2 regions of the Plantibacter sp. CFBP 8804 genome follow, and region 1 is predicted to be linked to the other one. Evidence: riboswitches for the same ligand, from Rfam matches in the RefSeq annotation. Region 1 holds a riboswitch; the other holds the start of a gene.
What was found. Region 1 has a riboswitch for thiamine pyrophosphate ahead of IFU11_RS02855 (ECF transporter S component). Riboswitches for the same ligand answer to the same signal wherever they lie in the genome.
Positions count from the first base shown of each region.

Region 2: it holds a riboswitch for thiamine pyrophosphate, as region 1 does, so the genes downstream of both, thiM (hydroxyethylthiazole kinase) here and IFU11_RS02855 (ECF transporter S component) in region 1, are expected to answer to the same signal.

Region 1 covers NZ_JACYTU010000001.1:605,523-611,038, reverse strand. The annotation lists gene IFU11_RS02875 (hypothetical protein) at 1-147, shown strand, start outside; gene IFU11_RS02870 (acyltransferase family protein) at 118-1,443, opposite strand; gene dinB (DNA polymerase IV) at 1,526-2,824, shown strand; gene IFU11_RS02860 (hypothetical protein) at 2,834-3,163, shown strand; TPP riboswitch at 3,214-3,322, shown strand; gene IFU11_RS02855 (ECF transporter S component) at 3,359-3,988, shown strand; gene IFU11_RS02850 (ABC transporter ATP-binding protein) at 3,991-5,472, shown strand; gene IFU11_RS02845 (energy-coupling factor transporter transmembrane component T family protein) at 5,469-5,516, shown strand, end outside.
Region 2 covers NZ_JACYTU010000005.1:16,555-22,070, forward strand. The annotation lists gene IFU11_RS11285 (carboxypeptidase regulatory-like domain-containing protein) at 1-136, shown strand, start outside; gene IFU11_RS11290 (CDP-alcohol phosphatidyltransferase family protein) at 241-1,518, shown strand; gene IFU11_RS11295 (HAD family hydrolase) at 1,612-2,295, shown strand; gene IFU11_RS11300 (DUF1622 domain-containing protein) at 2,306-2,815, opposite strand; TPP riboswitch at 2,876-2,976, shown strand; gene thiM (hydroxyethylthiazole kinase) at 2,968-3,819, shown strand; gene thiE (thiamine phosphate synthase) at 3,816-4,526, shown strand; gene IFU11_RS11315 (bifunctional hydroxymethylpyrimidine kinase/phosphomethylpyrimidine kinase) at 4,523-5,516, shown strand, end outside.

The sequences.
Region 1 (5,516 bases):
TTCCGGTTGGACCTCGAGGTGCTCCCGATCTGCCGACCGGGGGCCTGGGTGGTCGCGCCCGACACGATCGTGGTCAGTGAGTCGCTCCGGGACGACCGGGAGGCCTTCCGCGAATGGCTACGGCCGCTGGTCCACGGCCTGGTCTGATCCGCTCGCGACGCGCTCGACCGGCCGACGGGTCGGGTTCAGGAGCACGACCGCGATGATCGAGCCGGCAGCACCTGCAGCCGCCATGGTGGCGGTGAGCGGGTGGGAGATCTCCGCGAAGGGCATGATGAAGGCGCTCGTGAGTGCGATCCACACGGCGACGTGTGCCGGCTTGCGCTCCGGGTCGAGGCGCAGCTTGCGAGGGTGCTCGACGCGGCCGAGGAGTGTGCCGACGCCCGCGAGCAGGACCGCGACGACGAGCAGCACGACCGGCCGGGTCCACCACCATGCCGCGCTCAGCGGTTCCGCGAAGGGGATGCCGAGGGCGAGCTGGAGACCGGCGACCGCGATGATCAGGGGGAGATGCCAGAGGTAGACCGTCATCAGCCGGGACCCGATGAGGAAGACGACCGCTCGCGCGGCGCGGGTCCGCATGACGGCGGTGAGCAGCGGGTGCACCAGGGCGAGCAGGGCGAGCTGCCCGATGCCGAGGACGACGAGGGGGAGCGTCGGTGGGTTGAGGTTACCGAGCATACTGGTCGAGTACGGCAGCCAGGTCGTGATCGGCACGAGCGCACCGTAGGAGAGGAGCACCACGGCCACGAGGACGAGGCGCGGAACGGAGCGGAGACGTCCGTCGGCCAGGAAGAACCCGAACTGCTGCAGCAGCGGCCAGACGAACACCAGGTTGACGAGACCGATGCCCAGGAGACCGGTCGAGTACCGGACGACGTCGACGAGGATCACGCCGGCCAGCAGTGCCGCACAGGTCAGGACGGGGTGGCGGTCGTGCCAGGTGGCGAGGAAGGGCGCGACCGCCTGGCAGAGCAGGTAGGCGGCTAGGAACCAGAGCGGGGACCCGACGCCTGCGGCGACGGCCTCGATGATGGCGGGGTCGACACCGAGCGCCCCGGCGAGCCACAGCCCCGCGGCGAGGAAGAGCAGGACCGGGATCGTCGGCAGCGCGAGTCGGAAGACCCGGGACCGGAGGAAGTCGCTGGTCCCGCCACCACGTCGGACGGTGCTGCGCCAGCCGGTGATCGTCGCGAAGCCGCCCACGATGAAGAACAGCGGCATGATCTGGCCGAACCAGGTACCCGTGTCGAACCACGGCTGCTGCTCCAACGCTCGGGAGATGCCGATCGTGCCGTCCGGCTCGACCGCCACCGCGACCATCAGGAGGTGGACGATGACGACCGTCACGACGCACGCGACGCGCACGAGGTCGAGGGCGAGGTCCCGCCCGGAGAGGTCTGGGACCGCCGGGGCCGACCCGGTCCGCGTTCGCGTGCTCATCGCCGGACAGCCTAGCGTCGCCGGGCCCTCCCGCCTCGGCCCTTGTGGAGAGCGTGTCGGAGGCGACTGCGACAATGGAGGCATGAGTCGGCAGGATGGAGCGTCTCGTCGCGTCTCGGCGCACGATGCCGACGACAGCGGTACCCCCATCCTCCACGTCGACATGGACGCGTTCTTCGTCTCGGTCGAGCTCTTGGAACGGCCCGAGCTGCGCGGTCTGCCGATCATCGTCGGCAACAAGGAGGGGCGGTCGGTCGTCACCTCCGCCAGTTACGAGGCTCGCCGGTACGGCGTGCGCGCGGCGATGCCGGTGTCCCAGGCGATGCGCCTCTGTCCGAGCGCCGTCGTGCTGCCGCCCCACCACGGCAGGTACCGCGAGTACTCCGACCGGGTGATGAAGGTCTTCGAGTCGGTGACGCCGCTCGTCGAGCCGCTGAGCATCGACGAGGCGTTCCTCGACGTCTCCGGTGCGGTCCGGTTGCTCGGGAGCCCGCGGACGATCGCCGCGCTCGTGAAGCAGCGGGTCCTCGACGCGACCGGCCTGCCGTGCTCGGTCGGCCTGGCGTCGACGAAGTACGTCGCGAAGCTCGCCTCCGGCCTGTCGAAGCCCGATGGTCTGCTGGTCGTACCAGCCGACGAGACCTTGGCGTTCCTCCATCCGTTGCCGGTCGGTGCGCTATGGGGCGTCGGTGGTCGGACGGAGGAGCAGCTGACGAACCGGGGCATCCGGACCATCGGTCAGCTCGCCTCCACCCCGCTGTCGATGCTCCAGCGCGCGGTCGGTGAGGCCTCCGGTCGCCGACTCCTCGAGCTCGCGAACGGGATCGATCCGCGCGGCATCGAGCTGGCACGACGCGAGAAGAGCGTCAGCCACGAGGTGACCTTCCCGACGGACGTGTCCGACCCGACCATCCTCAAGCGCGAGCTGCTGAACCTCGCCGGCCTCGTCGCGATCCGGCTCCGGAAGGGCGGCTACGCCGGACGGACGATCAGCATCCGCGTCCGCTATGCGGACTTCAGCGTCATCACCCGGTCGCGCACCATCGGCGAGGCCACGAACGTCGGGCGTCGGGTCTACGACGAGGCGGCGTCGCTGTTCGACGACCTCGATCGCGGCGGACGCCTCGTGCGCCTCGTCGGGGTGAAGGTCGACCAGCTCGTCCCCGCCGATGAGGCCGGTGCCGGGCTCTGGGACCCGGACGAGGAGTGGCGTGAAGCCGAGCAGACGATCGACCGGGTCGCGAGCCGGTTCGGCGATCTCGCGATCGCTCCCGCCTCCCTCCTCGGCAAGCCGAGACGTCGCGGACTCGGCAGTCGCGGAGACTCGCAGGGTGCTGGGAGCACGGATCAACCCCTTGGACCGGCGGATACCGAGCGGTAGCCTCGCGGTATGACGAATCTCGTGGAGAAGCTGGCAGAACAGGCGAAGGGGCTCGGCGTGTCCGCAGCCTACGGGGAGCAGCAGGACGTCGACGGCACGAAGCTCGTGCCCGTCGCGCTGACGTACTACGGCTTCGGCGGCGGCTCCGAGGGCGACGGCGACGACGCCCCGAGCGGCGGCGGCGGCGGTGGCGTCTCGATCCCGGTCGGTGCCTACATCAAGACCGACGAGGGTCTCCGTTTCGACCCGAACCTCATCTCGCTCATCGCCGTCGCGATCCCGTTCATCTGGGTGAGCGGCAAGGCTCTGGCCGGCCTCATCAAGGCCCTCAAGAAGTAGCCCTCCCCGTCGAACCCCTGTCGTGCGACTGCGCACGGCAGGGGTTAGACTCGTGCCACCACGGGAGTCCGGTGAACCGGGCTGAGAGGAAGGTATTCGCCTTCGACCGTCGAACCTGATCTGGATCATGCCAGCGCAGGGAGACCATTTCTCGCTATCCCGTGCTCTTTTCCGTCTACAGGAAGGGCACGTATCGTGTCAGCATCGACCAAGATCTCACCCTCTGAACGCGCTGCGTCGCGGACCTTGCGCTGGAGGGTCGTCGACATCGTCGTGGTCGCCGTGCTCGGCGTCGCGACGGGCCTCATCTTCTGGGCGTGGAACACGCTCGGATCACTCTGGTACGCGGGTGCCAGCGCCGTCACGCCCGGTTTCGGCGGGATCGCCGTCGGGATCTGGCTCCTCGGCGGGGTGCTCGGCGGACTCATCATCCGGAAGCCCGGCGCAGCACTCCTCGTCGAGACCATCGGTGCGATCGTCTCGGCCCTCATCGGCAACGCATGGGGTGTCACGACGGTGTACTCCGGCCTCGCTCAGGGCCTCGGTGCTGAGCTGGTGTTCGCGGCGCTCGCGTACAAGCGCTTCGGCCTCGTTCCGGCGATCCTCGCCGGTGCCGGAGCCGGGGCCGGCGCGTGGCTCCTCGAGCTCGTGATGTCGGGCAACCTCGAGAAGGGTGTCGAGTTCAACGCGATCTACCTCGGTTCGCTGCTCGTCTCGGGCGCGATCCTCGCCGGTGTCGTCGGATGGGCACTTGTCAGGGCACTCGCGTCGACCGGAGCGCTCAGTCGGTTCGCGTCGGGGCGGGACGCTCGGCGCGAGGTCTGATCGTGCCGGGAGCGGCTGCGACCGGTCCGGCGCGCGTCGTCGCGCGGGACTGGGGGTGGCGTCATGCCGGTCGGAAGGCCTGGGCGGTGCGGGACCTCGACCTCGTGATCGAACCGGGCGAACGGGTCCTCCTCCTGGGGGCGTCCGGTGCCGGCAAGTCGACGCTGATCCACGCCCTGGCCGGCGTCCTCGGCGGTGCGGACGAGGGGGAATCCCACGGCTCGCTCCTCGTGGACGGCGTTCCGCCTGAACGAGCGAGGGGTCGCATCGGGCTCGTGCTGCAGGATCCCGACTCGCAGGTGATCCTGTCCAAGGTCGGCGACGACGTCGCCTTCGGCTGCGAGAACCTCGGCGTCGAACGCGAGGAGATCTGGCGCCGTGTGGACGCCTCGCTGGAGGCCGTCGGACTGGACCTGCCGCTGGACCACTCGACCTCGGCGCTGTCCGGCGGTCAGAAACAGCGGCTGGCCCTTGCCGGCGTACTCGCCATGCACCCCTCGCTCCTCCTGCTCGACGAACCGACCGCGAACCTCGACCCGGCCGGGGTGGCCGAGGTGCGGGATGCCGTCGCTCGGCTGGTCGATGACGGTTCGTCCACCCTGGTCGTCATCGAACACCGCGTCGACGTCTGGCGCGAGCTGATGACCAGGGTCGTCGTGCTCGACGCCGACGGCGGTGTCCTCGCCGACGGACCACCCGACCTCGTCCTCGACGACGTCGGGCAGCGCCTGGCCGATGCGGGCGTCTGGGTGCCGGGCATCCCGCTGGGGTTGGCCCTTCGTCCGGTGTCCGGCCCATCAGCGGCGGTCATCACGACCGACGACCTGGCGATCGGTCGAACGCGGAAGCAGCCGGTGCAGGAGCACCTGGGGCTCGCGGTGCCCGAGGGTGCGGCGACCGTCATCGTCGGCCCCAACGGCGCGGGGAAGTCCACGCTCGCGCTCACGCTGGCGGGACTGCTGCCGGAGATCACGGGGACGGTGACCGCCGCTCCGCAGCTCGCCGGCAGGCTGGGATCCCGGCCGATCCGCTGGAAGTCCACCGAGTTGCTCACGCGCATCGGGACGGTCTTCCAAGATCCCGAGCACCAGTTCGTCTCGTCGACCGTGCGGAACGAGCTTGGCGTCGGCCTGCAGGCGCTCCGCTGGTCCCGGACCGCCATCGACGAGCGGGTCTCCGAGATCCTCGAGGCGCTCGGTCTGGGTCGTCTTGCGGAGGCGAACCCGTTCAGCCTCTCGGGCGGTCAGAAGCGCCGGTTGTCGGTGGCCACCGTCCTCGCCGCCCGACCGGCGGTCATGGTCCTCGACGAACCGACGTTCGGGCAGGATCGACGCACGTGGTTGTCACTCGTCCGCCTGCTGCAGCACGAGCTCGAGCGCGGCGCGACGATCGTCTCCGTCACGCATGACGCGGGGGTCGTCGAACATCTGGGCGACCATCGCATCCTCCTCGAACCGCTGGAACTCGGGAGGCGGGCCGCATGACGAGCCTCACGGCAGCGGAGCGCTCGACGGTGTTGCACCATCGG
Region 2 (5,516 bases), on a different contig from region 1:
GCCCTCGACCGGCGCGGACGCGATGCCGTGGATCGTCGCTGCCGGAGCGCTCTTCGTGCTCGGTGCCGCCGGTGTCGTCACCGCGGCCGTCCTGCGTCGTCGACGCGCGAATCGGGACGAGCTGTCCGGCGAATGACCGTTTGAACGACCCCTCGGGGATGGGAGGGCGCGGCTCGTCCGTAGACTTGGGCGAGCCGCGCCCCACCCAGGAGTGCGGGTCGCACTGCTGAACGGGGATCCGTGGACATCATCGGGTGGGTGAACGACGCCGCGACGGCGCTGCCCGATCCGCTGATCTGGCTCCTCGGGCTCCTGTTCACGACCGCCGAATCCGGCCTGTGGCTCGGCCTCGTCGTCCCCGGTGAACCGGTGGTGCTCCTCCTCGCGGCCATGCTCGACTCCGCCCCCGGTGCCCTCGTGCTATTCCTCGCGGTCGCCCTCGGCGGGTCGCTCGGGGACCAGCTGGGCTACCTCCTCGGTCGGCGTTCCGGTGGTCGCCTCCGTGACTCGGCCATCGTCCGGCGTCTCGGCGTCCACGGCTGGGACCGCGCGGTCGAGGCGCTCGAGCGGCGCGGGGCCCAGGCCGTCTTCCTCACGAGGCTCGTCCCCGTGCTCCGATGCCTGACACCGACCGCCGCCGGGGTCGCCCGCGTGCCCTACCGGTCGTTCCTCGCGGCATCGCTGCTGGGCTCCCTCCTCTGGTCCGCCGTCTACGTCGGCGTCGGCTCCCTCGTCCGCGCCACGCTCGACACGGTCCGCCAGTACCTCGGCGCCACCGGCTGGGCGCTGCTGTTCGCGCTCGTCGTGGTGGTGACGGTCATCGCGATCGTCCGATTCCGCCGTGGTGCCGCGATCCCCGGCGACGAGGCGATGATCCCGGTGACCCTGCACGAGAAGACACCGCTCGCGCGCCTCCGCACGCAGCTGTTCTCCGACGACGACTGGAGGAACCTGCCGAACGCGATCACGGCGGGACGAATCGTCCTGCTCCCGGTGTTCGCCGCCCTCGTGATCACCGGCTCCTACTGGGCTGCGCTCGTCGTCGGTGCGGTGGTGTTCCTGAGCGACGTCGCCGACGGACAGATCGCGCGCCGCATGGGCACGGTCTCCGCGCTCGGCACCTGGCTCGACGGGGTCGCCGACCGTCTGACCGTGGTCGTGGTCGCCGCGTCGTTCGCCATCGCGCAGATCATCCCGTGGCAGGTGTTCGTGGTCATGATCGTCCCCGACCTCCTGCTCGCGTTCGTCGCCGTCGTCGCATTCCGCGGGACGCCCGAGGTGCCGGTGAGCATCGCCGGCAAGATCCGGACGGTGTTCCTCTTCGTCGGCTTCTTCGCGCTGCTCATCGGCCTCGCGCTCGGCGGCGGGGATCCGGCGTCGGCGCTCTACCGGGTCTTCGGCGGGGTCGGCTTCGTGGCGATCCTCCTGGGACTCCTCGGCCACTTCGTCGCGGCGACCCAGTATGCGCGACGCATGGTCGTCACCTGGCAGCGACAGGGCGTCCGCGCGGCCCGCTGACCATGACGCCGACCGCCGTCGGAGGTCGCCGTCGGAGGTCGCCGCCGGAGGGCGCACGGCCACAGCGCAGGCGGTGTCGTTTAGGCTCGGAGCATGCCAGTCGACTATCCGGACCTCGTCATCTTCGACTGCGACGGCACGCTCGTCGACACGGAACGCATCTCCGTCCGGGTGAACCTCCAGCTGCTCAACGAGGTCGGCGGCGACTACACCGAGGCCGAGGTGCGGGAGCTCTTCGTCGGCGCCTCGCTCGAGACCTACGCGACGCTCGTCGAGCAGCGTCTCGGGAAGCCGCTCGAGGCCGACTGGATCCAGCGCTGGAGCGACATGTTCCGCGGCATCTGCGAGCGCGAGCTCGAGGCGGTCGACGGGGTCGTCGACGCCCTCGACGGCATCGCTGCGACCGGGGTGCCGCTGTGCGTGGCCTCGAACGGGATGCTGCACGACGTCGTCCGCAACCTCGGGCAGGTGGGCATCCACGACCGCTTCGACGGGCGCATCTTCAGCGCGACCGACGTCGCCGTCGGCAAGCCCGCACCCGACCTCTTCCTGCACGCCGCCGCCGACTTCGACACGGCCCCCGAGCGGTGCGCGGTCATCGAGGACAGCGTCGTCGGCGTCCTGGCTGCCCGCGCGGCCGGCATGACGGTCTACGCCTACGCCGGTGGCATGACGCCCGCCGAGCGCCTCATCGGCGACGGCACCCACGTCTTCGACGACATGCGCCTGCTGCCCGACCTCATCCGCGACACCTGGGCGACCTCCGCGGCGCGCTAGCCGCGCCGCACTAGCTGCGACTGCGGAGCTCGGGGAAGCCGTCCTCATCGTCGGGGACGGCCTGCGCCGCGACCGTCGGCGCCGGTGTCGGATCGGCTGACGTCGACACGTCCTGCTCCTCGGCGCGACGCCGCGTGCGTTCGCCACCGCGCTTGACGGCACGGTCGAACAGCTGTGGACCGGTCGTCGCCAGGCGCCTCCAGGGGAGGGTGCCCTCGATCTCGATCTGCAGGGAGAAGCTCAGCAGGGTGCGGATGACGACGATGATCGCGAGGACGAGTGCGTCGGTCAGCGACGGCGTCGACGTGACCGTCTTCACGAGGTCGGCGGCCACGAGGATCTCCAGCCCGAGCAGGATGACCGAGCCGATCGTCTCCCGCAGCATCCGGAAAGCCCGTGCGCCGTCGCGCGTGCTCCACCACAGGCGGGCCGAGAGGGTGACGGCGATCACGAAGCCCACGACCATCGCCCCGACACCGGCGACCTCGAAGACGATGGTGACCAGCTCGAAGAAGTCCATCCCTCCATCATCCTCGCCCGCCCGCTGGACGGGAAGCCGGGCCGACCCGCTAGGGTGGTCGCGAGTGACACGGGGTGCCGATCCCACGACGATCGGCTGAGAACACACCCGTCGAACCTGATCTCGTTAGTCCGAGCGAAGGGATGTCGCGAATGAGCATTCGCACACCGCAGCAGTCTGCCCACCCGTCCACCGACGACTCGTCCGTCGGCGAGTTCGCGAGCGCGTCCGGGGACCTCCTCGACCGCCTGCGCGAGCGCACGCCGCTCGTCCAATCGATCACGAACGCCGTGGTGACGAACTTCACGGCGAACGTCCTGCTTGCCATCGGCGCCGCCCCGGCGATGACCGACATCCCCACCGAGGCCGGACCGTTCGCCCGCATCGCCTCCGGCGTGCTCCTCAACCTCGGGACGCCGCAGGCTGAGCAGCGCGAGGCCATGGTCGAGGCCGCCACCGCCGCGAACGAGGCCGGCACTCCATGGGTGCTCGACCCCGTCGCCGTCGGCTTCTTGCCGGTGCGCACGGCGCTCGCCACTGAACTCCTCGCCCTCAGGCCGACGATCGTGCGCGGCAACGCCAGCGAGATCATCGCGCTCGCCGGACTGGGCGCCGGCGGGCGCGGCGTCGACAGCACCGACTCGGTCGACAGCGCGATCGAGGCGGCCACCGCGATCGCCCGCGCCTCGGGTGCCGTCGTCGCGATCTCCGGCCCGACGGACGTCATCACCGACGGTGAGCGCATCGTCCGCTGCTCGAACGGGCACGCCTGGCTCACCCTCGTGACGGGCGGTGGCTGTGCCCTCGGTGCCGTACTCGCCGCCTTCGCGTCACTCGACGACGACCGGCTGCTGACGACGGTCGCGGCGACCACCGCGTACACGGTCGCCGCGCAGCTGGCGGCTGCGGAGAGCCGTGGCCCCGGGTCCTTCGCTCTCGCCTTCCTCGACCACCTCCACCTCCTCGATGCCGACACCGTCCGCAGCCTGGCGGTGATCGCGTGAGCGCCTCGACCACCGCGGACCGGGTCCTCGCGGCCCGTTCGCACGCCGAGCTCGTGCGCCGCGGTATCGCCACCTACCTCGTCACGGATGCTTCGGCCAGCGGGGATCGCGGTGTCCTCGACGTCGTGCGCCGGGCCGTCGACGGCGGGGTGACCGCGGTCCAGCTGCGGGAGAAGACCGCGTCGGCGCGAGAGTTGTTCGACCTGACCGTGCGTGCGGCGGAGGTCGTCGCCGGGCGGGCGCTGCTCCTCGTCGACGATCGGGTGGACGTGTTCCTCGCCGCCCGTTCCGCCGGCGCCGTCGTCCACGGCGTCCACGTGGGTCAGAGCGATCTCCCGGTCGACGCCGTGCGTCGCATCGTGGGTCAGGCCGCCGTCGTGGGACTGACGGCGAACACCTCGGCGCACCTCGACGCGGTCGCAGCGCTGCCACTCGGGACGGTCGACTACCTCGGCGTCGGCGTCATCCGCCCGACGACGACCAAGCCGGACCACCCGGAGCCGCTGGGCATGGAGGGGTTCGCCGCGATCGCCGCCGCGACCCCGCTCCCGTGCGTCGCGATCGGTGGGGTGTCACTGGAGGACACGGTCGAGCTCCACGCTGCCGGTGCCGCTGGTCTCGCCGTCGTCTCCGCCATCTGCGCCGCCGACGATCCGGCGGCCGCCGCCCGGGCGTTCCACAGCGCCTGGATTGAGGTCTCGGCATGAGCGCCGTGAAAGAGACGACGGCGCCGGCGTCGTCGAGCTCGGACCGGGTGCGCGGTCGACGACCTGTCGCGGTCCGGGACACACCGCGGGTGCTGAGCATCGCCGGCACCGACCCGACCGGCGGTGCCGGGATCCAGGCCGACCTCAAGAGCATCGCCGCGAACGGCGGATACGGCATGGCGGTCGTCACCGCGCTCGTCGCGCAGAACACCCGGGGCGTCCGATCCGTGCACACCCCGCCCGTCGGGTTCCTCCGCGAGCAGCTGGACGCGGTCGCGGATGACGTGGTGATCGACGCGGTCAAGATCGGGATGCTGGGCGATGTCGCGATCATCGACACCGTGTCGACCTGGCTGCAGGAGACGGTGACCGGACCCGTCGTCCTCGACCCGGTGATGGTGGCGACGAGCGGCGACCGTCTCCTCCGCCGCGACGCCGAAGCGGCCATGCGCGCGCTCCTCCCGCGCGTCGACCTCGTGACCCCGAACCTGCCGGAGCTCGCCGTCCTCGCGGACGAGCCGGTGGCGACGAGCTGGGCCGACGCACTCGCCCAGGCGGAACGGGTCTCGGTGCAAGCGGGCGTGATCGTGCTCGTGAAGGGCGGGCACCTGACGGGGACGACCGCGTGCCCGGATGCGCTGGTCGACGCCGCGGGTGGTCTGGGCGACGACCGATCACTCGTCGAGTTCGACGGTCTTCGAGTCGACACGCGGAACACCCACGGAACCGGGTGCTCCCTGTCGAGCGCGATGGCCACCCTCGTCGCCCGTTCGGGATCCTGGACCGAGGCCCTCGGCGAGGCGAAGGCGTGGCTCACGTCGAGCCTCCGGCACGGGGATTCGCTCGCGGTCGGCTCGGGCAACGGCCCGATCAGTCACTTCGCAGAGCTGTGGGCGTCGGACGGGATGATTTCGGGTCGGCAGGACGGTGCCGACATCGTCGCCGACTGGTGGGAGGACATCGCCGAGCTGCGGGACCGGATCGACCACC